Regions from separate parts of the Peribacillus sp. FSL E2-0159 genome, predicted to be linked through region 1. Evidence: riboswitches for the same ligand, from Rfam matches in the RefSeq annotation. Region 1 holds a riboswitch; each other region holds the start of a gene.
What was found. Region 1 has a riboswitch for cyclic di-AMP ahead of NYE63_RS24810 (TrkH family potassium uptake protein). Riboswitches for the same ligand answer to the same signal wherever they lie in the genome.
Positions count from the first base shown of each region.

Region 2: another riboswitch for cyclic di-AMP. It lies ahead of NYE63_RS01410 (cation:dicarboxylase symporter family transporter); the one in region 1 lies ahead of NYE63_RS24810 (TrkH family potassium uptake protein).
Region 3: another riboswitch for cyclic di-AMP. It lies ahead of NYE63_RS05135 (APC family permease); the one in region 1 lies ahead of NYE63_RS24810 (TrkH family potassium uptake protein).

Region 1 covers NZ_CP152053.1:5,071,579-5,081,799, reverse strand. The annotation lists gene NYE63_RS24815 (TrkA family potassium uptake protein) at 1-520, opposite strand, end outside; gene NYE63_RS24810 (TrkH family potassium uptake protein) at 544-1,869, opposite strand; cyclic di-AMP (ydaO/yuaA leader) riboswitch at 2,042-2,184, opposite strand; gene NYE63_RS24805 (hypothetical protein) at 2,518-2,709, shown strand; gene NYE63_RS24800 (MFS transporter) at 3,071-4,330, shown strand; gene NYE63_RS24795 (TetR/AcrR family transcriptional regulator C-terminal domain-containing protein) at 4,376-4,975, opposite strand; gene NYE63_RS24790 (ABC transporter ATP-binding protein) at 5,094-5,819, shown strand; gene NYE63_RS24785 (ABC transporter permease) at 5,816-6,838, shown strand; gene NYE63_RS24780 (VanZ family protein) at 7,063-7,671, shown strand; gene NYE63_RS24775 (aminoacyl-histidine dipeptidase) at 7,711-9,177, shown strand; gene NYE63_RS24770 (hypothetical protein) at 9,938-10,221, opposite strand, start outside.
Region 2 covers NZ_CP152053.1:263,855-274,075, forward strand. The annotation lists gene NYE63_RS01405 (efflux RND transporter periplasmic adaptor subunit) at 1-731, shown strand, start outside; cyclic di-AMP (ydaO/yuaA leader) riboswitch at 931-1,077, shown strand; gene NYE63_RS01410 (cation:dicarboxylase symporter family transporter) at 1,250-2,509, shown strand; gene NYE63_RS01415 (class I SAM-dependent methyltransferase) at 2,552-3,307, opposite strand; gene NYE63_RS01420 (hypothetical protein) at 3,473-4,255, shown strand; gene NYE63_RS01425 (D-alanine--D-alanine ligase) at 4,554-5,636, shown strand; gene murF (UDP-N-acetylmuramoyl-tripeptide--D-alanyl-D-alanine ligase) at 5,794-7,176, shown strand; gene NYE63_RS01435 (PP2C family protein-serine/threonine phosphatase) at 7,228-8,379, opposite strand; gene NYE63_RS01440 (DEAD/DEAH box helicase) at 9,725-10,221, shown strand, end outside.
Region 3 covers NZ_CP152053.1:1,023,776-1,033,996, reverse strand. The annotation lists gene NYE63_RS05145 (SDR family oxidoreductase) at 1-715, opposite strand, end outside; gene NYE63_RS05140 (RhaT/GlcU family sugar-proton symporter) at 731-1,585, opposite strand; gene NYE63_RS05135 (APC family permease) at 2,090-3,916, opposite strand; cyclic di-AMP (ydaO/yuaA leader) riboswitch at 4,055-4,199, opposite strand; gene NYE63_RS05130 (GtrA family protein) at 4,510-4,965, opposite strand; gene NYE63_RS05125 (glycosyltransferase family 2 protein) at 4,925-5,947, opposite strand; gene NYE63_RS05120 (DUF6044 family protein) at 5,963-7,627, opposite strand; gene galU (UTP--glucose-1-phosphate uridylyltransferase GalU) at 7,805-8,665, shown strand; gene NYE63_RS05110 (bacitracin ABC transporter ATP-binding protein) at 8,938-9,078, shown strand; gene NYE63_RS05105 (hypothetical protein) at 9,273-9,410, shown strand; gene NYE63_RS05100 (hypothetical protein) at 9,639-9,884, opposite strand; gene NYE63_RS05095 (hypothetical protein) at 9,963-10,136, shown strand.

The DNA of each region.
Region 1 (10,221 bases):
TATATTTTGCACGCAAATCAAGCTCTCTGAGGCTTTTTCCCTTCATGCTCATGGGGAGGATGATTTCCTCGATATTGTATTCTTTGGAGAGCTCTATATAGTTCAGCATGTTAGGGGATAGGAGCTGATTCGCGACCCGTTCCCCCATATCCCTCTCAGGATAGATGACCCAGTCAGCACCGACTTTAGTGAGAACCTGACCGTGATTTTTATTGAGTGCTTTGGCAATGACCTTTTCGACCCCAAGCTCTTTTAAAAGCAAGGTAGTTAAAATGCTCGATTGCATGTCATTTCCGATGGCTACGATGACACAATCGAAATTACGGATTCCAATTGATTTCAATGTTTCTTCTTCAGTCGTATCCGCCATGACTGCATGGGTAACGCTCAGTTCCGCATTCTCGACTCTTTCCTCGTTGACATCAATACCTAATACCTCTTGGCCGGCCGTATATAATCTATGGGCCACACTGGTTCCGAACCTGCCTAAACCGATCACGGCATATTGTCGTTTTCCCATCTTTTACACCCCTTCATTAATGATTAACCAATCATGATTTTCCCTTTTGGACGGCGGAATGGATCTGGTTTGCGCCTCATAGCGATAGCAAAGGCTAAAGTCAAAGGACCCACACGGCCTGCAAACATCGTGAAAATGATGAGCATCCGGCCAACTGGTGATAATTCTGGGGTCAAACCCATTGAAAGTCCCACGGTGGCAAATGCTGAAGTGGCTTCGAATAAAATCATCAAGAAGTCAGTTCCGCTTTCAGTGATGGTCAGCAGAATGGAGATGATTGAAACCATGAATGCGCCAATGAATGTAACGGATAATGCTTTAAAGATCGTTTCACTCACAATGCGGTGACGGAATAATACCACATCACCCTTTCCTTTAATCTGTGACCAAACCGTTCCAACAAGCGTCGCCAATGTAGTCGTTTTAATCCCGCCGCCAGTCGATCCGGGTGAAGCCCCAACGAACATCAAGAAAATGATGAGCAGTAATGTAGGCTGAGTTAGATCAGGGATATTCAGCGTATTGGAGCCTGCCGTCCGTGGTGAAACCGATTGAAATAGAGATGACAGCATTTTACACATGAAAGATAAAGGCTGCAATGTCTTGGCATTGCCGAACTCGAATAAAAAGATTAAAATTGCGCCGGCAATCGTAAGGGTCAAGCTAGTCGTCAGAACTATCTTCGTATGTACGGATAAACGATGGGTATTCCGATATTCGTATAGTTCATTCATCACAATAAAACCTATCCCGCCAAACGTGATGAGCAAGGCGACGGTAAGGGTTACGAATGGATCCGATACATAAGGGGTCAAACTCCTGAATTCCCCCATTAAATCAAAGCCGGCATTATTGAAATTCGAAATGGAATGAAAAAAACCGTAATAGACTGCCTGACCGATTGGCATGTCAAAAGAAAAGCGAATCGATAAGATAAGGGCACCCAAGCCTTCAATGATCGCCGTGAAAATTAAAAGCCGCTTGACTAATTTGACTACACCCGCCATGGATAGATTATTTAAGGACTCCTGCAGAACTAATCTGCCTTTTAAAGAAATCTTTTTGCCTAATAATAAAAAGAAAAACGTCGCAAATGTCATGAAACCTAAGCCGCCTACCTGAATCAGTGTTAAGATGACCAACTCCCCAAAAGTGGTGAAGGTCGTTCCCGTATCGACTACGACCAGTCCTGTTACACATGTAGCGGAAGTCGATGTGAATAAAGCATCCAGAAAAGAAAGACCATTCCCATTTTCTGTGGAAATCGGCAAGGTCAATGAATAGGCCCCAATAAGTATCAGGATGGCAAAGCCGAGTACAAGTATTTTTGGCGGATCCAATTTTGTCATTTTCAAATGATCATCCCTACCCATAAAAATATTGTGTAATACTGTATGATATTTTAATCATCAATCCTCTTTCGGAATCTTTTTAAACGCATAATAAAAAGACCTGCGAAAACATCGAGCAGCTATTTTGCTACAAAAAAAGCAAAAAAGCTCCCGAAATAGGCGGTCTTATGACCTCCTTCGCTTTAGCCGACGAAGTTAGCTGACGGGTAGGATGGCGAAAGAGCTGATCTCATCCCTTCTGCAAGGCAGAATTAACCCCAAATGATTGGGTCCTCCGTACTCAATTCCCTTGAGTTTAGGCCGAAATGCATTAAATTGATAAACGTATTCTACTCCCAACATTTAGCAGTTGTAAACCCCTAAATTGTAAAAAAATATTTCTTTAACAAAACTGAAAATTTACGTTTTATTTACATTTTAAAAACGTATTGACAAATATTAGTTAGCACATTATGATAGGTTCGATTAAGCCGATTATGATAACCAGCATCGATGTACTTTATTCAATACTTTCAAGCAGAACATGTCATTGCCAATCAAAATTTCTAATATATAAATTATGTTTATTTTGTGAATTATAAAGAAAAAAAGCATTGCATTCGTATTTAAAAAATTCAATACATTTTATTAAAAAGGCGGGCAATTATGGAGAAGACGTTCAATAGATATGTTATTAATGCTACAGGCAAGGGTGGCCAGACATATTTAACACAATGCCAGGATAAAGATGCACTAAGGAAATGGATAGCCGATCATGAGGATCAAATCATCATGAATGAATTAAGGATAACGGATAAGAAAAAGAATCCGTTTTTAAAATTGTTTTCCCTAAGGTAAATTAACTGAATCCAACATTCATTAGCGGTATTCAATTATGTAATCCCTGTGTTCTATCCAGGAACGCTGAGCGAAAAATCCATATCTTGTTTTGCTTTGAAACTCATTTATTTTGAATGGGTTTTTTTGTGTTATTTACAATATTAATCCACTGATGTTAAAATTTGTAATAGTTAATGTGGACGTAAAGAGGAGAAAAGTAAATGAAATAACCACTTTCCAAAAGAGCCCCGAAAGCAGCAGAGTATAGGAAAGGGATGTATGGTGACACGCAGGGGTGGCACCGCAAATTGATCTCGTCCCGAGACGCATTACTTGGGGACGGTTTTTTTTATTCTTTACGGTCAAGGGAGGAGAAGCGATGACATTACGAAATATATTAGTATCCTGGAAATATCCTTCCATTCTATTGTGTGGGATTGGTATCTCCAACTTCGGTTCTTGGGTTTATTTCATTGCACTTAATTTAATCGTTCTCGATATGACCGATTCAGCCTTGGCGGTAGCTGGACTTTATATCGTTAAACCGATGGCTGCCATATTTACGAATGTGTGGGCAGGCAGCGTGATTGACCGGATAAATAAGCGGAATCTAATGGTTGCACTTGATCTATTTCGAATGGTATTCATAGCCTTGCTGCCATTGACTTCTTCTATATGGATCATCTATTCCCTTGTCTTCGTGATCAATATGGCAGGGGCCATGTTCGTAACAACATCAAGGTCGTATATTACAAAATTAATACCCGTTGAACAGAGGAAACGATTTAACTCATTACGAAGCTTAATGGATTCTGGAGCTTTTTTGATTGGACCAGCGCTAGCGGGTATCCTTTTCTTAATCGGTACACCCGTTTTAGCGATTTATATTAACTCGGCTGCCTTATTATTATCCGGTATCATCACTCTATTTATGCCTAATCTTGAAAAGGATCATTCCCTTGAACAATCCAGTCATTACCTGTCTTGGACCATCATGAAAAAGGATTGGGGAATCGTCCTGGACTTCAGCCGGAAATCTTCCTATATCATGCTCATTTATTTCTTATTCAGCTGCATGGTGGTGATGGAAACGGCCATTGATTCCCAAGAAGCGGCGTTTGCCAAGGCGGTACTCTTTTTGTCAGACAGCGATTACGGATTCCTTGTAAGCATCGCCGGGGCAGGTATCATTGCGGGTGCCATAGTCAATGCCGTATTCATCAGTAAAGTGCAAATTTCGTACCTGATTGGTCTTGGATCTTTATTTGTCTCGATAGGTTATATGATTTATGCCTTTTCGAATTCCTTTTCACTGGCCGCCATCGGATTCTTCATCATTGCCTTTTCACTGGCTTTTGCCAACACAGGCTTTCAAACCTTTTATCAAAATAATATTCCAGTGGAAATCATGGGCAGGGTCGGCAGTATTTTTGGCTTGTTAGAAGCTTTATTGATTATCTGTACAACCGCAATTGTTGGTGTTTCAGCTCATTTCATTTCGATTAGGTTCGTGGTGATTTCAGGTTCCATGATCATGCTCGCTTTATCAATTTTATTGTCGATGCTTAGTATGAAGGCATCGAAGAGTAGGTATTATTCCGTTGGTAATGTAGAGGTGAAAGCGGGGGAAAAGATGTAATCCAATTTAAAGGCATGTTGATGGAACATGCCTTTACTGAATTGTTCATTGAATGAAAGTGCGCAATTGGCTGATGAAGTTCAAGATTTGAAAATGAATTTTCGCCATCTCTTCTGCCGTTTGCTCTTCACAATTCTCCAGCCACTCCTGAATCACTCCTAAAATCGCCGATGTCAGGAAGGCGTGCATATACATGCGGAACGCTTCATTTTCAGCTGCTGGATGCAGACTGATCAAACGCTCCAACAGTACTTCACCGAATACGCGCTTTATTTTTTTGGCAAAAGAAGGATCTCCCTGATCACCAAGAATGGCCCTTAATGCGTGAGCATGTTCACTGATGAATTGAAAAATCTCTACAAAGGGCGGGTATAGTTGTTGTTGATGAAGAGCCAAAAAAGCCTCTTTCGGCAAAATGGCAGTAATGCGAGTTTGAAGTTCATTTAACAATTCCTGCTGTACGTGATCCATCAATTCATATTTATCTGCGTAATGCAAATAGAATGTGCCCCGATTAATGTTGGCTCGCTCTGCAATTTTCTTTACTGATACATGTGAGAACCCCTCTGCTTCAACGAGTGCAATAAAATGATGTTGTATATGCATTTTCGTCTTTTGTACCATATCCTCATGAATCGATGCCATGGAATGTCTCCTTCACTAAACATTTTTCCAAATATGTTGATTGTATTAGACCGAATGCTACCTTAGAATGATGATACACTCAACACCGTGTTAATTAAAGAGGGAGGATGTGTGTACAATGAAAAATGCGATTTCCATTGAAGGAATTGCTAAGGGTTTTCATCAGAAAAAGGTCATTCAGCCATTGAACCTGCATATTGAAAAAAGCGGAATTTTTGGCTTGTTAGGTCCATCCGGATGCGGAAAGACGACCTTGATTAAAATGATTGTCGGATTGATTAAGCCCGATGCAGGTAAAGTCACGGTTCTGGATCTTGAAGTGCCAAATGAAGCACTGTTAATGGAAGTCGGTTATATGGCACAGTCCGATGCTTTATATACAGAACTGACGGGAGCTGAAAACCTCGAATTTTTTGCGAAGCTATACCGTTTTTCGAAAAAGGAACGAAGGGAACGCATTCAATATGCAGCTGAAATCGTACAGTTGACGAATGATTTGAACGTTCGGGTTGCGCATTATTCAGGGGGAATGAAACGCCGTCTGTCACTGGCGGTGGCACTCATTCAAAATCCGGAGATTCTCATTTTGGATGAACCGACAGTAGGAATAGACCCTTTGCTGAAACAATCGATTTGGCAGGAACTTGAGCGTTTAAGAAATGAAGATCATAAGACGATCATCATCACGACGCATGTGATGGATGAAGCGGAACGATGCGATAAACTGGCGATGCTGCGTGAAGGTGAAATCATCGCGGCAGGAACCCCTGAAGCTTTAAAAGCACAATTTGCCGTGGAAACGCTTGATGATGTTTTTTTAAGGATTGGAGGTGGCCTTAAATGAGAATTGCCTCTCTTGTTACTAGAATTACACGGCAGATGCGCCGGGATCGAAGGACGCTCGCTTTATTTTTCCTTGCTCCATTGCTCATTTTAACGCTCATGTATTTTATTTTCGATACAGAAGCAAGTGATTTGAAAATCGTTGTTACAGGCAGTGATGAAGCAATGGTTAAAGCATTGAAACAAGCGGATTTTCAAGTAACGGCCGCTGAGGAATTTTCAGAGGAAAAAATGATTGAAAATGATACGGATGGCTGGCTTCAGGTTGAAAATGGCAAAATAAAACTGACGCTATTGAACGACGAACCGACCCGTGCAAAGGCCGTTCAAATGCAATTGATGCATGGCTTGCAAGGGAATGAAAAAAACACTCCTTCAATTGAGGTTGAGGAGCAATATGTTTACGGAGATGCCAACACAAAGGGTTTTGATACTTTCAGTCCGATGCTCGTCAGCTTTTTCGTTTTTTTCTTTGTATTTTTAATAGCGGGGATTGCGCTTTTGAAGGAGCGTACAAGTGGTACGTTGGAACGGCTGCTTGCTACACCGATTAAAAGATTCGAAATCGTAGCGGGCTATGTGATCGGATATGGCTCATTTGCTCTCATTCAAACCATAATTGTCGTATTATATGCTGTCAATGTATTGGATATCGTCCTTGTTGGCTCCATTTGGCTCGTTTTACTGACGAATATACTTGTCGCGCTCGTTGCATTATCGCTTGGTACATTACTATCGAGTTTCGCGACATCTGAATTCCAAATGGTACAGTTCATTCCGCTGGTCATCGTGCCGCAAGTCTTCTTCACAGGAATTTTCCCATTAGATGGCATGGCAGACTGGCTGCAAAAAATAGGCAAGGTCATGCCTCTCTATTACGCATCGGATGCCATGAACGGCATTATGTACAAAGGTTTCACATTCAATGAGGTTTTACTGGATCTACTCATTCTCCTTGCATTTGCAGCCGTTTTTATCACCATCAATATTATTAGTTTAAAAAAATACCGTGCACTATAAATCATAAAAAAAAAAAGCCGGAATTCTGGAAAGTGAGGAATCGGCTTTTTTTGTTTTACGGGATGAAGGCCGAATTATCCTTCCCATCGGTTGATTTATTCGAAAAGGCTTCTCCTTGACGGTTCTCTAATGACAGGTTAATGCAGGTTGTTGACGGGTTGTTAAAGATGTCCTAGGATATAAGGGTATGTAATGATTTGGTAATAAATAGAAGGGTGAGTTATATGTCTATAAAATCGGTCATGCTTTCCCTTTTGCTGTCGCAAGCAATGTTTTTGTGCGGTTTGCCTTTTTTTCTTCAGCTTCTATTATATTTGAATCCTTTGGTGATCATGGTTGTCTGGTTTTGTATACTTCTTTTCGTTTCGTTTGCGGTTCTTTATTTTCGAGGTGAAACGCTCAGAATTCCGCGCCTTTTATGGCAGGCAGTATTGTTTGGCTACAGTTTATCATTATTGGTTTTGCTGTTCTTCCGACCAGAAGGGCAGGTTTATTCGTATAATTTGATTCCTTTTTCTACGGTTCTTTCATATTTATCGAACGATATGAACGGGCTTGTATCATTTTATAACCTTAGCGCCAATGTGGGGCTGTTCATTCCATTCGGGCTGTATTTGTTGTCCAAGGATGGGAAAGAGTTCGACGCTTTAAGGAAATTTCTTTATCCATTACTTTCGATTTCGGGCATCGAAATCTGTCAGTTTGTTTTTCGGCGCGGAAGTTTGGATGTCGATGACCTGATCCTGAATATGATTGGTGTTTACCTGGGTTACATTCTGTATCCATTGTTCACGAGAGTGGCAGTGTTCCGTTCTGGAAAAGCAAAAGGATGAGAAGCAGTACAAATATGTTAAATGAAAGGATGAATTTTCATGTATAGCACTTTAGAAGAATTATCGAGCCATCCGGTGTTTCATTATTTTGCAGCGATTTCCAAAATCCCGAGAGGATCGGCTAATGAAAAAGCGATTAGTGACTATCTGGTTCGCTTCGCGAAGGAGATGGACCTGGAGGTGATCCAGGATGAGGCGCTGAATGTGATTATCAAAAAGCCTGCCACAATTGGATATGAGAATGCACCTACAGTCATTATCCAGGGGCATATGGATATGGTTTGCGAAAAGAATAAGGGAACGCTTCATGATTTTGAAAAAGATCCGCTTCAATTAAGGATTGTGGGAGACATGTTGTATGCGACGGATACAACATTGGGGGCGGATAATGGGATTGCTGTTGCTTATGCTTTGGCATTATTGGATGCAAATGATATTCCGCATCCCTCTCTTGAAATAGTCATAACGACTGAAGAAGAAACGACGATGAACGGTGCACTTGCTGTGGATCCGGCTCACTTTAAGGGAAAAATGCTGATCAACATCGATTCGGAGGAAGATGGAAAGCTGCTGGTCAGCTCAGCAGGAGGGATACGAGTTCGGCAGATCCTGCCAATCGGAAGGGAATCGGCTTCTATTGTTGATGCTGTATCTTATAACATCAGGATTAAAGGGTTGAAGGGCGGACACTCCGGTATGTCCATCCATAAGGAGAGAGGGAACTCCAATAAACTTTTGGGTAGAGTATTACATGAATTAACGACTGACTTCCCTTGCTTCATACAGCAAATGAACGGAGGCCTGAAAGGGAATGCGATCCCTCGTGAAGCGGAGGCAACTGTACTGATTCATGCAGAGGATGTTCAGAAGATAAAGGGGAGACTCCAGCAATGGGAGGATACTTTTAAAAATGAACTGCAATCTTCCGACCCTGAGGTATCGATTAGGCTTGAAAAGATCGAAACGATTTCTACAAACGTTTTTTCCAAAGAGACGGTGACTAAAGCCATTACCTCCTTACTGGTAATCCCGCATGGCGTTCAAGGAATGAGCATGGGAATAGAAGGATTAGTGGAAAGTTCTACGAATCTAGGGGTTGTTACAACAAATGAAACGGAAATGATATTCGAAAGTGAAATCAGGAGTTCGGTCAAAAGCATCAAATATAACATGGTTACGCAAGCAAAGGCGATTGCCGACATGCTTGGATGCGAACTATTGGTTGACGCGGATTATCCGGAATGGCCCTATAATCCTGATTCGAAACTCAAGAAATTATTTGAAGAGACATACAAGGAAAAATATCATGAGGATATTGAAATCATCGCAGTGCATGCAGGGATCGAGTGTGGGGTATTCATAGATAAGATACCAGGGTTGGATACTGTTTCAATCGGACCGGATATGTTTTCCGTACATACACCTGAAGAACACTTAAGCATCCCTTCGACCATAAACAACTGGGAATACTTTGTTTACACATTAAAGAGAATGAAGGATTTATAAACAACTGCACGGCTGGGGGCAGTTCAATTCAAAGATTTGGAGACATCCTATCGTTAATTGATAGGATGTCTCTTTTTTTGAGGGTTAGTAAATCTGATCGTTGATTTCCACTCCAGGCACTCGCTTTCCGCGGGCGGTCCGCCATCGGCGCTCTTTGTGCCTATGGGGCCTCCCTTGGACACGCTTGCTTGGATGAGGCTTGGCAGACAGTCGGCGGAAAGGGAGCGGGATTCTGAAAATCAACTGGAACGTTTTTTAATAGAAAGGCATTGTTAAACATTAAAGTGGATTTTTATGTGTATTCTATGGAACAAACGCACCCGTTACCAAAACGTCTACCACATCAGTTCATCCTTGATACTTAACTTATATAAAAATGGCATCAACATAATAACCAAAGCATAAGCAACTATTTCAAAAGATAAGACATAACCTTTAGGTACAACAAATGATACTAATGGCACAATCAATAAAGATATAAATATAAAAAGGCTTAATTGCTTTCTTGATTTCTTGGAAACGTATTGGGATGAATTACAGGATAGACATCTTAACTTTTTTTAAAAGGTAAACATTTAAAAAAGCCTCTATCCAACCCCATTTATAGCCACAGTGCTGACAGATTGGCATATGAAACAACGTCCTTTCTATTAAATCAATAAATTATATCATTTATTTCTAAACAATCCTGACCTTATGGGTGTATAAAGAAGATGCTGCCTTAAAGACAGCTTTGATCTGTTATATAATCAAAAATTATTCATTTATATTCTTCTATTTTAATTTTAAGTAAAAATACAATACTATCATCCTTTATCATTTTCTTCACTTCATTTTCGTCTTGTAAATTATATGTCCTTATAGAGTTTCCTTTGGATTCTCTGTATGCACCTAATAAATACGTTTCTCCTAATTTTAATTCTACTTTATCTTCCCCTATGGCATAATCCCATCCACTAAACACACCCACAGAATGAATTTTGTCTATTTTTTGTGGGGTTGCAGTTACATCGGGTGCATAAAGAAAACCTAAACGAGTATCAT
Region 2 (10,221 bases), 1.0 Mb from region 1:
TGGAAAAAAACAGTTTAAATGAAAAAGTGAAAATGCTTGACGCTAAATTAAGTTCAATTGAGGAGCAGTCCAGTGCGATCGTAACGACGAGCGAGGCTGATGGTGTAGTTAAAAATATCAATAAAAACCTGAATAACCCCATTATATCCATTGTTTCAACAAATATGGCAATTGAAGGGTATTTCTCCGAAAAGGAAATGAAAAAGGCTGAAGTGGGCATGACTATAAAAGCAAGTTCCTCTGATTCAAAAAAGGCATTGAAAGGAACGATAGGCCGTATCCATTCCTATCCAGCTGAAGAGCCGTCGTTAAAAAAAGATAACAGATTTCCATTTCAGGCTTTAATCGAACCGGAAGGCGAAGAAACGGAACCTTTGTTGGTGGGATCCAAAGTGAATCTTACTGTTATAACCAATGAGAAAGCCGGTGTACCCTCCGTTCCTATAGAGGCGGTACATTACCAAAAACAGCCTTATATTTACAAATTGACTAAAAAAGGATATATGGATAAACATTACATTACAAAAGGTCTTAAAGCAGAAGGAAAGCAAGAAATCATAAAAGGACCTTCGGTAGGTGACGTCATCCTACTGAAGCCGAATGTGGCAGTGAAGAGCCATTCTTATTTTATTACTCCGATTCAATTTGAAAAAGTGAAAGTTAAAACTTATAAAAAATTCACCTCTAGGGAAAAAGTAAGATATCTGTTACTTGGCATTTTGGAAAAATAACCGTTCCTTTAACAAGAGAGGTGATGTCAAATTATTTATTAATTATATCAATATAACTTAATGTGAATAAAAATCGGGAAGAGTAATTATAGATACAATAGCTGTTAATACAGAATATTCAGACATATTTAAAGATTTTTTCTAGAACGGATGCGAATAAATATTTACAGATTATCATTTTTAGTATAATATTTTATTATAAGTTAACTCGCTTAATCTTATTCCAAGAACGGGGGACCCATTTTTGTGGATTTTATCCGCTAGGGGTGAATTCAGAAATGAAAGGGCTTTGTGTTTCCAATTCCTAACCCGACAGCTAACCTCGTCAGCGTCTTTAAGGGAACATGTGTGAATATTCACGCCAATAAGAAATCGACACATGAAGTGTCTTTTTTTTCGGCGTAAAGACAGAGTTTTTCAAAAAAAGAAAAATTACTTTCTTTTATTAGTATACTGTTTCCCTTACCGAGACAAAAATGTTTTTGCATCAAAGACTTTATGGAAGGTGAGGAAAGTAAATGAAGAAATTCAAATTAAGTTTAGCTAGCCAAATTTTCATTGGTTTAATTTTAGGGATTATCGTTGGTGCCATTTTTTATGGTAGTGAGACGGCCCAAAACTTTTTACAGCCATTCGGAGACATTTTCCTACGAATGATTAAAATGATTGTAGTGCCGATCATTGTTTCAAGCCTTATCGTTGCAGTTGCAGGTGTAGGCGATTTAAAATCAGTAGGTAAACTTGGAGCTAAATCAATATCATACTTTGTAGTGGTAACTATGATAGCGATTGCTGTTGGTTTAATTTCAGCGAATATCATCCAGCCTGGTGTTGGTGTAAACATGGATAAGTTAGAACAAACTGATATTTCTACCTATGTTGATACAGCTGAAACTAAGCAGCATGAATCTTTTGTAGATACAATCGTTCACATTGTGCCATCCAATCCAGTTAAAGCCATGGTAGAAGGCGATATGCTAGCGATCATTTTCTTCTCCGTGTTGTTTGGACTTAGTATTGCGGCCATCGGTGAAAAGGGTAAACCAGTATTCCGTTTCTTCCAAGGTGTAGCTGAAGGAATGTTCTACCTAACTAACATGGTCATGAAATTCGCTCCTATCGGTGTATTTGCACTAATCGGTGTGACGATCTCCAAGTTCGGTTTGGAATCTTTAATTCCGCTAGGAAAGTTAGCGCTTTCTGTTTACGGAACAATGATTTTCTTTGTAGTAGTCATTCTTGGTATTATTGCGAAATTTGTCGGATTCAATATCTTTACGTTGATTAAACTTCTAAAAGAAGAATTGATCCTTGCTTTCTCTACTGCAAGTTCAGAAGCGGTTCTTCCGAAAATCATGGAAAAAATGGAGAAAGCGGGATGTCCGAAACATATTGCTACATTCGTTATTCCGACTGGATATTCTTTTAACCTTGATGGTTCTACATTATACCAAGCGTTAGCAGCAATCTTCATCGCTCAAATGTACGGAATCGATTTAAGCATGTATGAGCAAATTACGCTAATGCTAGTGTTAATGATCACGTCCAAGGGGATTGCGGGTGTACCGGGTGTATCTTTCGTAGTTCTTTTAGCGACATTGGGAACTGTCGGTATTCCTATTGAAGGTCTAGCATTTATTGCCGGTATCGACCGTATTCTTGATATGGGACGTACAGTAGTAAACGTTATAGGTAATTCACTTGCAGCAATCGTCATCTCTAAATGGGAAGGTCAATTCAACCCTCCTTCCAAAAAAGAACTAGAACAAGTTTCTTAATACAAAAAATCCAGAGTGAAATATCACTCTGGATTTTTTGTATTAAAATGCTCTTCCTGATTTTTGAACGATCCAGAAGCGGCAATCGGAAGAGAAATCGTTGACATCTTCGTTTTCATCAAATAATTCACTGCGGTAAAAGCTCTCGATGACCGTAAGCCCTGCTTCCTCTAGGCAATCATTTACTTCAAGTTGTGTTGGGATATGGAGGTAAGTTTCTTTTTGAAGTGGTCCGGATGTGAGAATATCCCCAAACTCATAAAGCCTCTCATCTTGCTTACCTCCACACCAAATAATTTCCTCCTGCTCCCAAAAGTTCAAGTAATTTTCGTTTTTATCACGGTCATGTGTTGTGAAAATGAAGATTCCTTCAGGTTTTAAAATACGGTTGATTTCTTTTAAAGCCGATGTGCGGTGTTGTCGCTGGGGAATTTGCATTAAGCCATTAAAAGTGAAGATTGCTTTATCGAATGAAGCGTCCTTGAAAGGGAGGTTCGTGGCATCTCCAAGGATAAAGGGGATGTCCAGGTTATATTCATGCGCTATTTTTTCGGCTTCATTAAGAATGGCAGGGGTTAGATCGATTCCCGTTATGTTTTGAAAACCTGTTTTATATAGTGCGAAGGTGGTTTTTCCTGTACCGCATCCGATATCAAGGATTGCATCATCCTTTAATAAATATTTTTTGAATGCATATTTCTCTGATTTCCAAAGACCTAATTTTTTAGTTACATCAGCATAAAGGGAAGCGGCCTCATGAAAAGAATTAATGATAAAACCTTTTTCAATTTTATCCATGATCAATTCCTCCAAAATTTTATTTTTTACTATTATATGGATATTTATGGTTGTCGGGTGTGTTCCTTAACCTTAGGTTAATATGGAGGGTTATATAACTTACGTGAAAACCCAAAAGTTTGATAAAATAAAATTATTGATAGTGAGCTCGGAGGGGATTAGGTTATGAAGAATGATAGTAATGATATCTTATATATGCATATGCAGGCTTCCGAACGGTTTGTCCTTTTTAATGGACTCAATTTTCGTGAATTCGTCTATTCGCTGCCATATACCTTGGATTCCATCTTATTATTGAAACATCAATTTGATGGTGGGGAATACAATTTGAATGTCCTGCTAGAGAGCGCTTCATCTGAAGATATTGCAAAGCTCGTTAAAGAAAATGTCCGTGCATATGGAGATTTCTGTTGGATCGATTTTGAAGAAGCGGAAGGTCTGGATGAATTGGATGGAAGGGAAATAGCGGAACTTTTATATTTAGGGCACACAAAAACCCATCTGGATCCCCCATTTTTCCGTAAATTGAATAATCAATTTGTGTACCTTGCCCAGGATGATGGCTGGTTCAATAAAATTTATTTTCGTTCTCTTTCGACATATTATATGATGTTAGGTAGCCTGATTCCGCTAAAGCTGGAGCCTTTAAAAGTAGAGAGGACGTGGCTTGGAATCAGAAAGAAAAAAGAGCTGACGGCGATTCCGCCAGAAATCATTTCTTCCTTGGCTCATATTCTTGCAGAGGGGCTCGTTTTTTCCTTTCGTCATGTTAAGTATACAAGAACGAAAATTGAGATACCGGCATGGGTCGTAGGGGATTATTTAAACATGGATGAAATGCATGATGACTTTTCGGATAGAGATATTAAGGAGCCAGATGCCTTTATTACCTTCAATCGAAAAGAAAAGGTATGGGAAAGCGTTATTAAAAATACATCATCCTCCTAATTATCCCAACTTCTAAGGTTCGTGGATTGGATTATTTGAAATCCTTTTATTTTTTAGGTGTAAGACTTACCATCTCATGCATAAAAGATAAGAGAGGGCGACGCACAGGCTGTGCTCCGTTGATAGTAATCATTGGAAAAGCACCAGTGATGGAAGTATCGCTTTACCCCGCATAAACAGGCTGTAGGGTAGGCGGGTGTAAGTTGTAATAAAAAAGAAATGTGGAGTTTGCTTTATCCGTTTTAGTGTAAAGTGATACAATGGACATGGTTAAAAGAATATTGGAGGGTAATAACTCATGAAAACTAAACTTGGTTTGCTTTATGGTGGAAAATCTGCGGAGCATGAGGTTTCTATGCAGACGGCTTTAGCGGTCATTAAAGCTCTCGATTTAGCAAAGTTTGATATATATCCGATTTACATAACAAAAGAGGGTTCATGGATTAATGGACCGAAGTTAACAGGACCCGCTGAGAATGTGGAAGCTTTGACATTTTCACCGGAAAAATCTAGCTCGCCTCTTGCCTTGCAGGCACATTCAACTGATGAAAATAGTGAATCAACAGGGTATGACGTAATTTTCCCATTGCTTCACGGACCAAATGGAGAAGATGGGACCGTACAAGGGATGCTGGAACTATTGAACCTTCCTTATGTAGGCAATGGCGTTTTAGCTTCATCAGCAGGAATGGATAAGGTCATCATGAAAAACATTTTTGCCCAGGCGGGACTTCCTCAAGTTAAATACACTTGGTTCATTCGTTCTGAATGGGAGAAGAATACTGAAAGTGCCATTAAAAAGGTAGCGGATGAATTGGGGTATCCTTGTTTTGTCAAACCTGCCAATTTAGGCTCGAGTGTGGGTATCAGCAAATGTAATGATGCTGATGAATTGGAAAAAGCGGTAGCGGAAGCTTTTCAATTCGATCGGAAGATCATCATTGAAGAAGGGGTAGTTGCTCGTGAACTAGAGTTTGGTATTCTTGGTAATGATGAACCGTCATGTTCCGTGGCAGGTGAAATCATCCCTAAGAAAGATTTTGCCTTCTATGATTATTCAGCAAAATATGTAGACGGTAATTCAGCGATGGTCATCCCGGCGGAGATAACGGAAAGCGAGTATGCAGCTTTATCCGAAATGGCCATTACTGCCTTTAAGTCATTGGATTGCTCTGGATTGGTTCGCGCTGATTTCTTCTTAACGAATGAAGGGCAAATCTATATTAATGAAGTGAATACAATGCCTGGGTTTACTCCTTTCAGCATGTTTCCGTTATTGTGGAAGCACACAGGTGTCGACTATCCAGCGTTAATTGAAAAACTCGTGAAACTTGCCTTGGAACGTCATCAGGAAAAACAACAAATCAAATATACAGTTTGATCATGCAGGTAATGTATCAGTAAACTTCACAATCCATCAAACTTTGATTTGATGGATTCTAATCAGCAGGAACCGGTCGATTTAAACTGGTTTCTGCTTCGTTTGGTTAATGGAAGAAGAGAGCGATTAACGGTTCGATGAACGTAGGAGGAACAAAATGATAAAGAGAACGTTAAAACAAGTACATGAAATGGCAGAGGGATTGAATGATATCAGTCCATTCCAGTCCAAAGTGATTAATGGGGTTACCATCGATTCAAGAACGGTTAAGGAAGGGTGTTTGTTCATTCCGCTTAAGGGTGGGCAGGTTGACGGCCATCAGTATGTCAAGCAAGCTTTAGCGCAAGGAGCGGCGGCTTCTTTTTGGCAAAGGGATGTTCCGAATCCTCCTAATGATTTACCGATAATCATTGTCGAAAATACCGAAAAGGCACTTCAGCAATTGGCGCGTTCTTACCGTCGGCAGTTGAATATAAAAGTCATTGGGATAACAGGCAGCAACGGTAAGACGACTACGAAAGATATGACAGCTGCGCTGCTGGCTACTACCTATAAAGTTCATAAAACCAATGGGAACTTCAATAATCATTTAGGTTTGCCACTAACGGTGCTTTCTATGGAAGAGGATACTGAAGCGGCTGTTTTGGAAATGGGAATGAGCAGCCGCGGTGAGATTGAGTTCTTATCCAAAATGGCAAAGCCTGATGTAGCGATCATTACCAATATCGGTGAATCACACTTATTGGATTTAGGATCACGCGAGGAAATCGCGAATGCAAAGTTGGAAATTGTCGAAGGTTTGGCGAAAGATGGAACGCTGATTTATCATGGTGATGAACCATTGCTTCGCAATCGGATCAAAAAGGATTTTCCTGATTTAAACGTAATATCTTTTGGACGTACGGAACAAAATGATTTATATCCACAGACAATTAGCCAAGGAGCAGACAGTACTAAGTTTACAATCGCAAGTGATGAAAAGGAAATTAATTATGAGATACCCGTTTTAGGCAATCATAATGTTCTCAATGCATTGGCTGCCATCTTGGTTGCCAAAGAATTCAATGTGGATGATTCAGCGATCCGTAAAGGTTTATCAACCATTCAGTTAACTAATATGAGGATGGAATTGGTCGAGGGCGCAAAAGGGCAGAAAATCATAAATGATGCGTATAATGCCAGCCCAACTTCAGTTAAGGCAGCAGTGGAGTTAGTTGAGGGATTATCTGGATTCGAGAAAAAGATACTTGTATTGGGAGACATGTTGGAGTTAGGGCCACAGGAAAAAGACTTTCATTTAAAAATTGGTGAATTGATTTCCAGTGAGCGGATTGATATGATCTTCACGTATGGTCCTTTAGCCGAGTTTATTGCCAAGGGAGCGAGCAAGGCTTTTTCATCGGAGAAAGTTCGTCCTTTTCAAGATAAGCAGGAGCTTATAGAGGAACTTAAGTCGTCTACACAGGAAAATGACATCATTCTTGTCAAAGCTTCTAGGGGCATGAAGCTGGAGGAAGTCGTTCAAGCCTTACAAAAATAAAAAAGCGTAGAAAGGGCCGTTTCTTTTTTGAAACGGCCTTTTTTATCGTGGTTAAAAAAGTGTCCCGGCAATAATGCAGATGTCATCGTTAATTACTGAATGCCTCATCCTTGAGACCAATAGCTCCTGAAGAAGGTCATGTGTATCGAGATGGACATTTTTGATGAATTCCCTTTCGATATTGTCAGATCGGTCAATGGCGGAAGGGATGGGCGTTTTAGAGAGTCCATCTGTATATATGATGAAACGGCTTCCTGGTTCATAATGAAATACTATCTTTTTCATGGGCAATTCGGGAATCGGTCCGCTTGGTGTGGCCCCTTCGTTCAAATTGAGAATTTGATTGGTGCATGGAGAATACAAAAAGGCTGAAGGAAGTCCGTAGTTCACATATTCGATGAGTCGATCCTTTGTATTCACGTATGCGATGAAGGCTGTAATACGAACATGGTTTTTATTTTCCTGCTTAACTCCTTGAAATAGATTCCGTATATGTTTGTCCAGTTCCTCTGTTATGAAAATGGGGTCTTTTACACGTTTGATAAGGTCGGGCATCAATGTGCGTATGGACATGTTTATAAGTGCTGTATGGATGCCCTTTCCGAATACATCGATCATTATGAAGCCGTAGATTCTGTCATCAACCTCGGTCCAGTAAAATAAATCCCCTGAAAGTTCACTCGAAGGCTGGGAAAGACCTTTGACCTCTATATCTTCATTATTGATCGACAAAGGTAGACCAGAAAGTTGAATGCCCTTAGCGATTCGCAGGCTCCTTGCTGATTTTTGGTGTATCTTTTCAAGCTCTTGCCCCTTCATTTTTGCCGAAAACAGTTGCATGCTGATGTTTCGTAGTGACTTTAATTTAATCCTGACTTCTACTGAATCGGCAGGGACCGCCATGGTTTCATATAAGGTCTTTTCTGGTAAATCCAGAGGGGGCTCCATTCCTAAAGCACGTTTGTAAATGAATAAGATAGGGATTTCGTGAGATTCAGCTAAGGCGAACAAAGAAGTTTGCTGCCAAGAATCTTTTGATATGTGTAAAGGTAAAATAAATAATGATTTCATTAAGTCCGTTGAATCCTCGAATAGATGACTTTGATTGAGTGGATCCTCCAAAAAGGTGACTTTCTTGTTCATTTTCTTTAAGATTCGACAAAAATCCTTACATAAAGGAACATCTATTGTGAATATATTCATATAACCCCCTATTGTTTTGTTGATAGGTCAATCATACTGCATTTAGACTTATTTACTATAATTTTTGAGTGAAAAGATGGAATTTTCGAAAATTTAATGATGCCAAATACCTGGAAATTCAAAGGGGATCATAATAAGTCCTTTCTTTTTTCAACGGAGGTAACCTTGGAAGGTGTCCATTCATTCGGACTAATCCTTCCGGAAAAAAGGTTTGTTGAAACTATTTGATTTACACACATATCATGTATATAAATGGATGTTCGTTTTGTGAAACATATAATATTTCTGCTGCAGTTTTAAGATATAAATAAAGAATCCATTTACTCATAAATGGATACAGTTAGTCGACAAGGGGGTTCGGAATGGTCTCATAAAACAGGACTAGTTTACTGTTTTATGAAATCCTTCTAACTGGATTTCTGAAAACAACTGAAACGTTTTTTAAAGAAAAAAACTGTATGCAAACTCGCTTTCCTCGAATTTGTCTACAGTCTGAATCGACTTTCGCATGAATGGATATAGTAACTACGGTAATCCTATTGAATAAATAAGGCTGCATAATTTTCAGGTAGAAATATCCAATTTCTTCGTTTTTGAAACGTTCTAAAGTTTTTAGTAACTCTGAATGGGGCGATATCCTTTATTGCATTAACAGTTTGAAAATGGTAATATGAGTATGAGTTTAAATGTCTTATCATTGATGATTATTTAAATTAATCAGGTTGAGGCAACAAAATTGTATGTTCTTACATGTTTCATGAGTTCATTCTTGAGATTATTTTAGATTAAATAGGCCGCGCGTCTGGTCATATATAAAAGCTGCATCTCTTGGCGGCTTTAGTAGCTATTAGGGAATCAAGCCGCATTTAAGCGCTTTTCCACTTCTGCAAATCCTCAACGCACCGGGCCTGTTTTGTATAAGAATCTTGGCTCTCGTCAAGTTTTGTTCATACAGCCTTTTTAAGTCTGATGAATAATAGGTGCAGCAGCCCTCACCTGAATAAAACGGTGAAACACCCGTTTATGCTACTTTTAATTTTCCATATTGAATTTAATTTTGGTTACATGTACTTTTAAAAAGATGAGCGTATGTTAATGATAAGCCTACACGTGCGCGAAGTTAAAAATGCCAGTGAATGTCCATACTGGTATATTTCCTTTTTAAAAAATCATATTGAGTTCATTTGAACTAAAAGGCAGACATACTTTTAGGTGATAATGATAAACTTTTTATAAGAGATAAAGAAGAACATCCGTCATGATGATGAGGATTTGAACTAAAACATCTGTGCATGATCCATGAATGCACGTGTAAATTTACGATATAAAAAGGAGTACGAAAACATTGACATTGTTTAGCGAATTAGGATTAGATAGAACGTCCATGAAATCAATAGAAAAAATGGGGTTTGAAGAAGCGAGCCCGATACAATCCCAAACGATACCTCTAGCACTTGAAGGTAAAGATATCATTGGTCAAGCGCAAACGGGAACAGGTAAAACAGCGGCATTCGGTATTCCATTGATGGAAAACATCGATATTAATAACGAAAACGTGCAAGGGATTGTCATTGCACCTACACGTGAGCTTGCGATTCAAGTTTCCGAGGAACTTTTCAAGCTTGGTTACGGAAAACGCGCTCGTGTACTTGCAGTTTATGGTGGACAAGACATCGACCGTCAAATCCGTGCTTTAAAGAAAAAACCACATATTATCGTTGGTACGCCTGGTCGTCTTTTAGACCATATCAAACGTAAAAATATTAAATTAGGCGGAGTTCACACTGTAGTTCTTGATGAAGCGGATGAAATGCTTAACATGGGATTCATTGAGGATATCGA
Region 3 (10,221 bases), 1.8 Mb from region 1:
CATAACTGGACTCTGAAGATGCCAGCCATACAGCAACTGCAGCAATTTCTTCAGGCTTTCCGATATACCCCATCGGAATCATGCTTTCAAGATCCTTTTTCTTTTCGGGATCTTCAAGCTTGTCGGCATTTATTGGCGTGGCGATGGCTCCAGGACCAATGCTGTTCACACGGATCCCTTTTGGTGCATATTCAAGAGCCAGGGTTTCCGTAAGCAGCTTCACCCCGCCCTTGCTTGCCGCATAGTGAACGAATAAAGGCCAGGGAATCTTCTCATGTACACTGGACATGTTTATCACATTCCCTTTAATGTCGTTCTCGACAAAATACTTGATTGCTTCACGGCATCCTAAGAAATTTCCGGTTAAGTTCGTATTGATTACCCTATTCCAGTCACTTAACGACATCTCGTGGGATGGAACCGGATTTTCAATTCCTGCATTATTGATGAATATATCGAGTTTCCCGAAATTCTTTATAGCTGATTGGACAAGGTTAATCACATCTTCTTCAACAGTGACATCTCCTTTTACTGCAATAGCTTCCCCACCATTTGTTTGGATTTCTTCCATTACACTATCCGCTTCCTCTGATTTAGTGCGATAATTAACCACGACCTTTGCCTTTTCCTTAGCAAAGCGAATGGCCATCGCTTTTCCTAAACCAGTGGATGAACCCGTTATAACAACGACTTTACCTTCTAAATCTGTATACATATAATCACCCTCCAATTAACTTTTTGCCAATCCGAGCATAATCCCAGCAATGATGATCAAGATGATTCCAATTCCAATTCCAATTAGTTGACGCTTCGTTTTCTTTTCACGCAAAATGATGATCCCGCCGAGAGTTGAAATGACTATGCCCATTTGCGAAAGGGAAAAACTAGTAGCCACTCCCACACGGGGCTGGGATATGAATAAAAACATGTTCCCTGCAGCCCATATCAATCCCGGAATGATATTGCGAATCGTATATTTGTTAAATGGTTTATGTTTAAAAGTCAATAACAGACCACCTATCACCATCCCGATAGCTTGAGGGAACAACGCTGACCAGCCATCAACATCAAATAAACGCGCCACGACCACATAAACCAAATAACCGAATGTCGAGATGAGGAGAATAACAATTCCTTTCTTCAAGTTTCCCGACTTGCCCTCTTTTGATTCTTTATCTTCCAATGAGGTCAAGACGATTCCTATAATAATGAAGACTAATGCCAAAACCCCTAAAATAATCGCTTTCATTGTAGACCATTCGTGAAAAACTATGACCCCGAATAATGTGGTTGAAATGAGCTGCAATCCAGTTGATATCGGCATCGTTTTGGATACTCCCATTAAATCAATGCTCTTAAGCTGATTAGCTTGTCCAAGAGCCCAAAACAATCCAGATACGACTCCGACTCCAAACACCAGAAGTGACAACTTAATATCGGCAAAAATATAAACACCAATTGAAAAAATCAAGGCACCAATCGTTGTACCTAGTGTTTGACTATAGGGTCCACCCCCGAGTTTCACATTAAATAAAACGATGCTTCCCCAGAATAATGCCGGCAAGAGAGCTAATAATATATCCATTTTCAACCCCCATTTATGTAAGTTCAAAACTAAGCAGTAAATTTCCTTATGTCTTCTTAATATGTTCGCATTATTTGAAATGACCCTTGGTAATTTTATGAAGTGCTTCCCCTAAAGTAGTGTTCAACACAAAAAGGGCTGCAGACGCAGCCCTTTTTAATGATACTGATTGATGCTAGCCACCATGTTAATGATGTTGCATGTCCATTTCCAAATCATCTGCGACTTTGAAATAATTACTTTCCCAAACAGCCGTGGTGCGGATAATAATGATGGAGAAAGTTTTATATTAACATTAATTAAAGCTTTAAAAGAGGAAGTATCCCCACATCTTACTGCAAATCCTTTTTATTGTACGGGCTTCATAGTTACTGTGAATTTATGAGTGGGTTATGAATGTTCATACTCAAATATCGGCAGCGTAAGTTACTGCTGTCTTTTTTATAAAGGTTATAAAAAAAGCAAACCTTATGTAGGTTTGCTTCTTTTCTTAGATAATGGAACTCACTTCTTCAAATGATATGGCACAGTCGTAATAACCACATTTCTTCTATAAAGTAAGTAGGCGCGAATCAGTAAACTTGATTGGTTATGAAGTATATTGTGCCAGCCCTTCTTCGGAATGAATTGGGGGATGATCACCGTAACTTTATAATTGGATTCCCTAGCCTTATGTTCAACTGTATCCACAAATTTAGTTAGTGGCTGAATGATACTTCTATAGTAAGAATTCAGCGTAACGAGTCTGACATCCGGCTGCCACTTTTTCCATTTTTCTCCGAATTTCTTTTCATCTTCTCTTTCAAAAGCAACATAAACCGCAATAACCTGATTTGCTGATAGAGATTTTGCATAATTTAAAGAGTTCTCAACCACATGAGTTATTCCCGCCACAGGTACAATGATGATATTCCCTTCAATTGGTAAGATTGGCTCACATGTTGTAATCCTTAGTTGGTCACCAACTGCTTCATAATGCTTTCTAATTCGATGAAAAATTAAAATGATGATAGGTAAAAAAATCAAAACAGGCCAAACCTGAGTAAATTTGGTTAAAAAGAATATCATCGTGACGATAAAGCTAATCATGGCACCAATTGAATTAATGGTTAGTTTCATCATCCAGCCTTTTGGCTTTTCGCGAATCCATTTAACAATCATCCCGGTCTGGGACAACGTAAATGGAATGAATACCCCTACCGCATAAAGCGGAATGAGATTTTCTGTATGTCCTTCAAATGCGACTATTAAGATGATGGATGCAAGCCCCAGTATGATAATTCCATTGGAATACCCTAATCGGTCCCCTCTTACCGTAAACGCCCTTGGTATGAATTTATCCTTCGCAAGATTTACCGCAAGCAGAGGGAAAGCCGAATAGCCAGTATTGGCCGCCAGTATCAAGATCAATGCAGTCGTACCTTGAATGAAGAAATACATGAAATTCCGTCCAAAGATCTCTTCAGCAATCTGGGAGACGACCGTTACCTCCGCGCTTGGAACAATACTTAAATAATAGGCTAAGTATACGATTCCCGAAAATAATACCGCTAGTAAGGAACCCATCGCTATTAAAGTTTTCGCAGCATTATTTGGGGCTGGATCTTTAAAGTTCGGGATTGCATTGGAAATCGCTTCGACTCCTGTCAATGCGGAGCTTCCTGATGCGAATGCTCTTAGCAGTATAAATAAACTGATGCCCGCTACCGGAGTCCCGATGGACGTATGCAATTCCGGTGAAACCCCACCCGTCAAAATCTTGTAAATGCCAACACCAATCAAGATGAACAATGCTAAAACGAATAGGTACACCGGATAAGCCAAAACAGAGGCCGACTCCGTAACCCCCCGAAGGTTCAGGATTGTAAGTAGAATGACGAAAATGATGGCTATGATGACATTATATGAATGCAGGCCAGGAAAAGCGGACGTGATGGCATCCGTACCTGCAGAAACACTTACAGCGACAGTTAATATATAATCGACCAATAAGGATCCTCCAGCTATCAACCCTGGATTGACACCTAAATTGTTTTTTGAAACCACATAGGCCCCCCCGCCATGTGGATAAGCGAAAATGATTTGTCTATAGGACAAAATCAAAGCAGTTAACAGGATCAATACCCCAATCGCGATAGGGATGGAATACCAGAATGCCGCAGCACCGACCGTGATCAGGACGATTAATATTTGCTCCGGTCCATAAGCAACCGAAGACAAAGCATCAGAAGATAATATCGCCAAAGCCTTTGTTTTGTTAAGCTTTTGTTCACCAAGTGCATTTGATTTTAAAGGTCTCCCAATCAAGAACCTCTTTATAGAAGATAACATCAAGAATTCACCACCATATTTAATTTATAAGTTTATGTTACCCAGCTGTAGCAAAAAACAAGACGAAATAGAAAAATGCCTACAAGTCATAGCTAAATAGACCTGTAGACATTAATTTTTTTGTCTAACAAGCTCCACCTTCCTTCTCATATAACGCTTACGAGGTTAGCTGTCGGATTCGGACCTAAGAGTAGCCCTACCTTGAAAGGATTCACCCCTTGGATTGTAGTAACAATCCCTATAACGGGTCCCCCGCACCATAAGGTTTAAGCGATTTAGAAATATGAAACTGTTGATTATCATACTCCCGTGAAATGAAAAAGTAAATGAAAATTTTGCACATTAATAGAATAATCTTTGTAGGTGTAGTTTTGTTCTTGACGTATATAACATAAGTCATGCAAACACACTATTCGAAGGGAGGAAAGGAGATAAATAAAAAAGTCAAAAAGAAAATGATCGCCACATGGAGAACGTAAAGGACGAAATTAAACAGATCTGCCCCAGCTTGGATAGTCATTAAACTTGCATTTAATTTCGCTTTCCGAATCCACTTTAATTCCCGTCCAATCGGGGGCAATGATCCACCCTAATTAGTTCCTTCCTTCTTGAATTGGTCTCAAATTGCTTTTTTTAAAGACAAAGTATTTCTGGCCAATATAGTTAAGAACTGTGTAAAAAATTGCTCCTATCAGCACCGCCACATTTTGTTGTATGGATAAGTGAACGGATCCTTCCATTGATTCTGCTATAGCTTGGCCTAAAGAATAAGCTGCGGAATAACAGATCAGGATGACGCAAAAGAAACGGGCAACTCCTCTCCGCCATTCTATATCGCTTTTAAAGGTAAAAGTCCTGTTCAAAAGAAAACTCGTTACAGCTCCCGTACCATTGCCGAAAAAGGTGGAGATCCAGTAAGATAATTCAAGAACATTCATGAGAAAAAGCATGATGGAAAGTCCAACCGCTGTATTGACTATTCCAACCAATAAAAAGCGGATAAAGGAGTTAGTGTGTTTTAGATAGTTTTTCAATACTGTTCCGTTCATTGTCTAGTTGCTCCCGTTTTTTTAAATCGAGCGGATTAAATAAATCCAAATCAACAATATATTTAGGCCGGCGTTTGGATTCATTATAGATTTTACCTATATATTCCCCAATCAAGCCGACAGCGATCAACTGTAGTCCACCGATCAACCATATGGAGGTGATTAATGAGGTCCAACCAGTTTCGGTCTGCCCATAAAACTTTAACCATAAAAAGTAAGACCCAAAGAGTAAGCTAATGAAAAAGGAAAGACATCCTAGCCATAATACAAGCCGGATCGGTGTAACTGAAAAGGAAGTAATGCCATCAAGCGCAAACCCAACCATCTTCTTAAATGGATACTTCGTTTCCCCAGCCAATCTTTCTTTTCGGTCATAATAAACAGAGTCCGTCTTAAACCCAATGAGCGGTACGATCCCCCGTAAAAAAAGATTCGTTTCATCAAATCGTTCCAACTCCGCGATCGCCCTTTTACTCATTAGCCGGAAATCGGCATGATTATAGACAAGGTTAACCCCCATCTTGTTCATCAATTTATAAAAACCAGTTGCAGATGTTCGTTTAAAAAATGAATCAAGGTCCCTTTTCTGGCGGACACCATACACAATTTCACATCCTTCATTGAATTTCCGAATGAATTCAGGGATGACTTGAATATCATCCTGTAAATCTGCATCAACGGATATTACACAATCCGATGCTTCCTTGGCTGTAAACAATCCTGCCAGGAGTGCATTTTGATGTCCTGCATTCCGGGAAAGCTTTAGCCCGCGAACAAATTCATTATTAATCGTTTCCTTATAAATGATCTTCCATGTTTGATCTTTGCTTCCATCATCAACCAATAGGATTTTACTTTGACCGGAAACAATGTTTTCTTCGACTAACCCCCTCACCAATCCACAAAGCTGGGAAATGGTATCCTGCAATACGCTTTCTTCGTTATAACAAGGTACAACAATCGTTAGTATCGGTGAATTCACTCTATTCCCCCCTTTTCACATGACTCTGTATAAATGTATTTTCCATACGCTTCCTTTTTTTGTGAAAATCCTATCTAGTACCAATCCGTTTTCCTTCGCGTTGTTGATTGGTATGGCAGAAAATATATACTTGCCACCTAATCCTTTAAACGCATCCATATTAAGGTCCAAATTTTCCAGCTCTTTCTTCGAGCCTTTCTTGAACATATAATGCTTCCCAAGCTCATCGGTAAATAGGTAACAACGTCCTCCCCATTCATCAAAGTAGATTCTGATGTTTTTATTCTTAGCCAATTCGTTTTCAATTATTTGACGAAAGTGATGTTTGTAAGTAAGCGGATAGAAATTGTTATAGCTATCGAGCGTGTAAAATCCATTAAATTGTGCAATTGCGGGGTGCAGCCCAATGCTAGCAACACGATATTCTTCCTGTGGAAGGTCAATATGATCTTTTATTTCCTGAAAAAGGCTTTCTGAATAGAACTGTTTAAAAGATGGTTTTTTATTGTGAGTGATTTCTTCATTGAAACCCATTAAAATCATAATTTGAATGGCGATGAAAATAGAAAGGGTTTTCTTAGCATAAACGCTATGTTCCCAAATGATTTTTATCGCTAGGGCAAACCCCAAGTAAATCACCATCGGCCTTAAAAAGTGAAATCTGGCAAAATTAAAGGTATCCAGGGTATGAATCCTTTCCGTTAAAGGAAGCCAGCCTTTATAAAACCAAAATGCGTACCACGCTGAGAGCATAAAATTCAAGCCGAATAAAAAAACATAAACCTTTTCCTGTCTCCACATTTTTTTGGTCAAAATAATATAAAGGGCAAATACTGTAATCGGCAGGATGATAAGTGCATGTACTGTCATGACATGCGTATGTCCAAGAACGAAATTTTTGAAAGTAAGCTTTATGACCCAATCGAGCGGCAGCCTTGCGTGAAAATATTCATCTCTGCTGTTTGGATCCGAATCAAAAATGAATGAAGCGACCAAACGATATTCCACCAAACCAAAAATGACGGTCATATACACGATCGAAAGAAGAAACGTTATATTCCATCCTTTTCTCCTGATCACATCCGTAAGCCAAAGAAAGCCCATTGCAACAAGGAAAAAGAAAAAGCCAAGCACGATGCTTGAATAAAGCGGTAAAAGTGTAAGGACCAAATAATTCTTCCAAGAATGGTCCTTGTTGCGAATATTCAAAAAAGCCCAAAGTGCTAGCGGCATCCCAAGTGTACTGAGCATTCCCGATGGCCAAAATGGGGTAAGGGCAAAGGCTAAGGATGTTCCAACCCTAATCCAACCTGATTGGCTTCCTGTAACCAAGTGTTTCTTTAATAGGATATACATACCAAAGAATGCAATAAACCTTGTTAATGCCTGGCTTATTGCATATGCAACCATTGTCGGAAAAAGAGCATAAAGCCACACGATAATACTGAACTCACTGCCAAAAGCATTTCGGGGCAGCCCGTTCATAATCTGGGGAATTTTGGCGTCAATAGCACCGAATAACTCACCGCTTTCTGAAAGGACTTTATACCAGGCAAGGTTGGAATCCAAATTATCATGTACGCGAATATGCGCATTTTCTCCAAGGATGAATAAAGGAGAAAGATATAAAACAATGACGAGAAAGGCAAAAAGGATTTGTTTTCTCTCTTGATTTTCAATTGGCAAAATATACACCTCTTGACCAAATTCATATATCCATAATATTTGCTTCGGAGGTAAATCTATTCTTTTTCAGGGATTTATTTTATCCGTTTTTGATATAGGTCAACCAATGACCACATAAAATGAACGGTAGAACAAAAAGCATATAAAAGAACCTTAAAAAGGGGCAGGGCTATGATAAAGAAAGCGGTGATTCCAGCAGCCGGTTTAGGAACACGATTTTTACCTGCTACGAAAGCCCAACCAAAGGAAATGCTGCCGATTGTCGATAAGCCGACCATTCAATATATTATCGAGGAAGCGGTTCAATCAGGGATTACAGATATTATCATCGTTACGGGTAAAAACAAACGTGCCATCGAAGATCATTTCGATAAATCCATTGAACTTGAAATGCTTCTGCAAATGAAAGGTCAAAATGAGCTGCTTAAGATCGTGGAGAACATTTCCAACATGGTGGATATCCATTATGTAAGACAAAAGGAACCTCTAGGTCTGGGGCATGCAGTTTTATGTGCCAAAACTTTTATCGGAGACGAACCTTTTGCCGTCCTGTTAGGGGATGATATCGTGGATAGCCAGGTTCCAGCTTTGAAGCAGTTAATGGAACAGTATAACAAGGTTCGAGCGAGCATTATCGGATGTAAGGAAGTGTCACCTGCCGATGTCTCCAAGTATGGAATTGTAAATTTCCAAGAACGATATGAGGATTTATTTCTGGTAAGAAACTTAGTGGAAAAGCCAAAAGCGGAGGATGCACCATCAACACAGGCGATTATTGGCCGATATATTTTGTCACCTGCGATTTTTGAAATCCTTGAAACCGTACAGCCCGATCGGAAGGGGGAGATCCAGCTTACCGAAGCTTTAGACCTTTTGTTAGAAAAGGAACCATTATATTCGTATATCATCGAAGGAAATCGATATGACGTCGGCGATAAATTCGGCTTCCTCCAAGCTTCATTAGATTTCGCCATGAAACGACCTGAACTTCGTGATCAGCTAATAACATATTTAAGGCAGCTGTTCCCTTAATGAAGTCAATATATTCCACGCCCAATCACTTAGAGGTGATTGGGCTATTTCCACATCGAATTAATCCCTTTGGTTGTTTCACTAACATATCCCCGTACCATATTTTCTAAGCAAAATATTACTGTTTATTATAAACGCTACCGTGAAATGCAAGAGCGAGTGAAAATGTTGGACAGAAAAAGAATAATTTATTATAAGTGAGGTTATGTTGATAACGTATCCTTCATTATTGATCCAAACAACGATATCCAGAAAGGATTGTAGAGAAACACATGCACAAAAAAACTAATAATCCAATAATATCCGATGAATTTTTAGATCAAGTGGTTAAGGAAATCAATGCACAATTTGGCGGGCCCATAAATGAAAAAAATGATCGTTTCCTACATGGGGACGATGAAGAAAGAACTTGACTCCTACATCATTAATCTAAAGCTTCATGAACGACTCTGGCTCTATTCATCCAGAGTTTTTTTTTGCTAACATATGTAACTTTATTTCTTTCATAGAATTATCCGCCCTTTCTTTAACGACTTGTCCAAACCGATTTAGCATATCCTCATAGAATGATTACATGTAATTATTTTAAGAAAGGGGAATAACTACATTGAGCCACGCTGATGATGTCTTCCGCACTTCTCCAAAGGTTCCAAAAGGAAGGCTGATTTCCGGGTTTCAAACAGATCCCATTGGCTTTCTGACCCGTTTGGCCAAGGAATACGGTGAAGTCTCCAAATTCGTTTAGGACCATTCCAAAATGTTTATCACGTTTTAAATCCTGATTTAATAATACAAATTCTAGTAACAAAACAAAAATCCTTCGTCAAATCCAAGGACTTCAATGTTTTAAAACCGCTTATCGGTGAAGGTCTACTTACAAGCAAAAAAGACTTTCATATGCGACAGAGAAGGCTTATCCAACCCGATTTCAAAAAGACTCATATTAGCCAATACGCCAAGGATATGATTGATATCACAATGGATCAAGTCTTTGTATCGCCTTTTTAAATTCACGGTTGATTTTAGTCGGTACCCATAATGGAATACAGGAAATCTTTCTCATCCTTTTGACTGTTATTCTTAAAGCTGTTTCCAGCGGTTTCCCAACAATTTCATACACCTCCTTGAATTCCATGCTGAACACTTTCTGAAAAGCCTGCATGCCTTCAGCCTTCGAACCTCGGGCATCCAATTTTTGAAGTAATAAGAATGATTTCATATAAACATAACTTTCATATTATTTCGATTAACTCCTATAACAGACTAGCCTATTCTTTTAGAAAGGAGGGATGAAAAAATGTACATGCTCCATTCACCACGGAAGGGAATCATCCACACTGAATTGCACTATTTAGGGATGGCCTCGCAGGTATATACCGGTTATTTGGAATTTCTAAGCGAAATTGAACCGATACAAGAAACCGAAAACCAACAGCCGCCCCCTCTCCCCTTTATATATGTGAACGGATAGTTTCGTCAGCTTTTCCCACTCCAAACCGTATATTGAAGAAAAAAAACCAACCTTGAATGGTTGGTTTTTTGTTATTCAGCAGTAT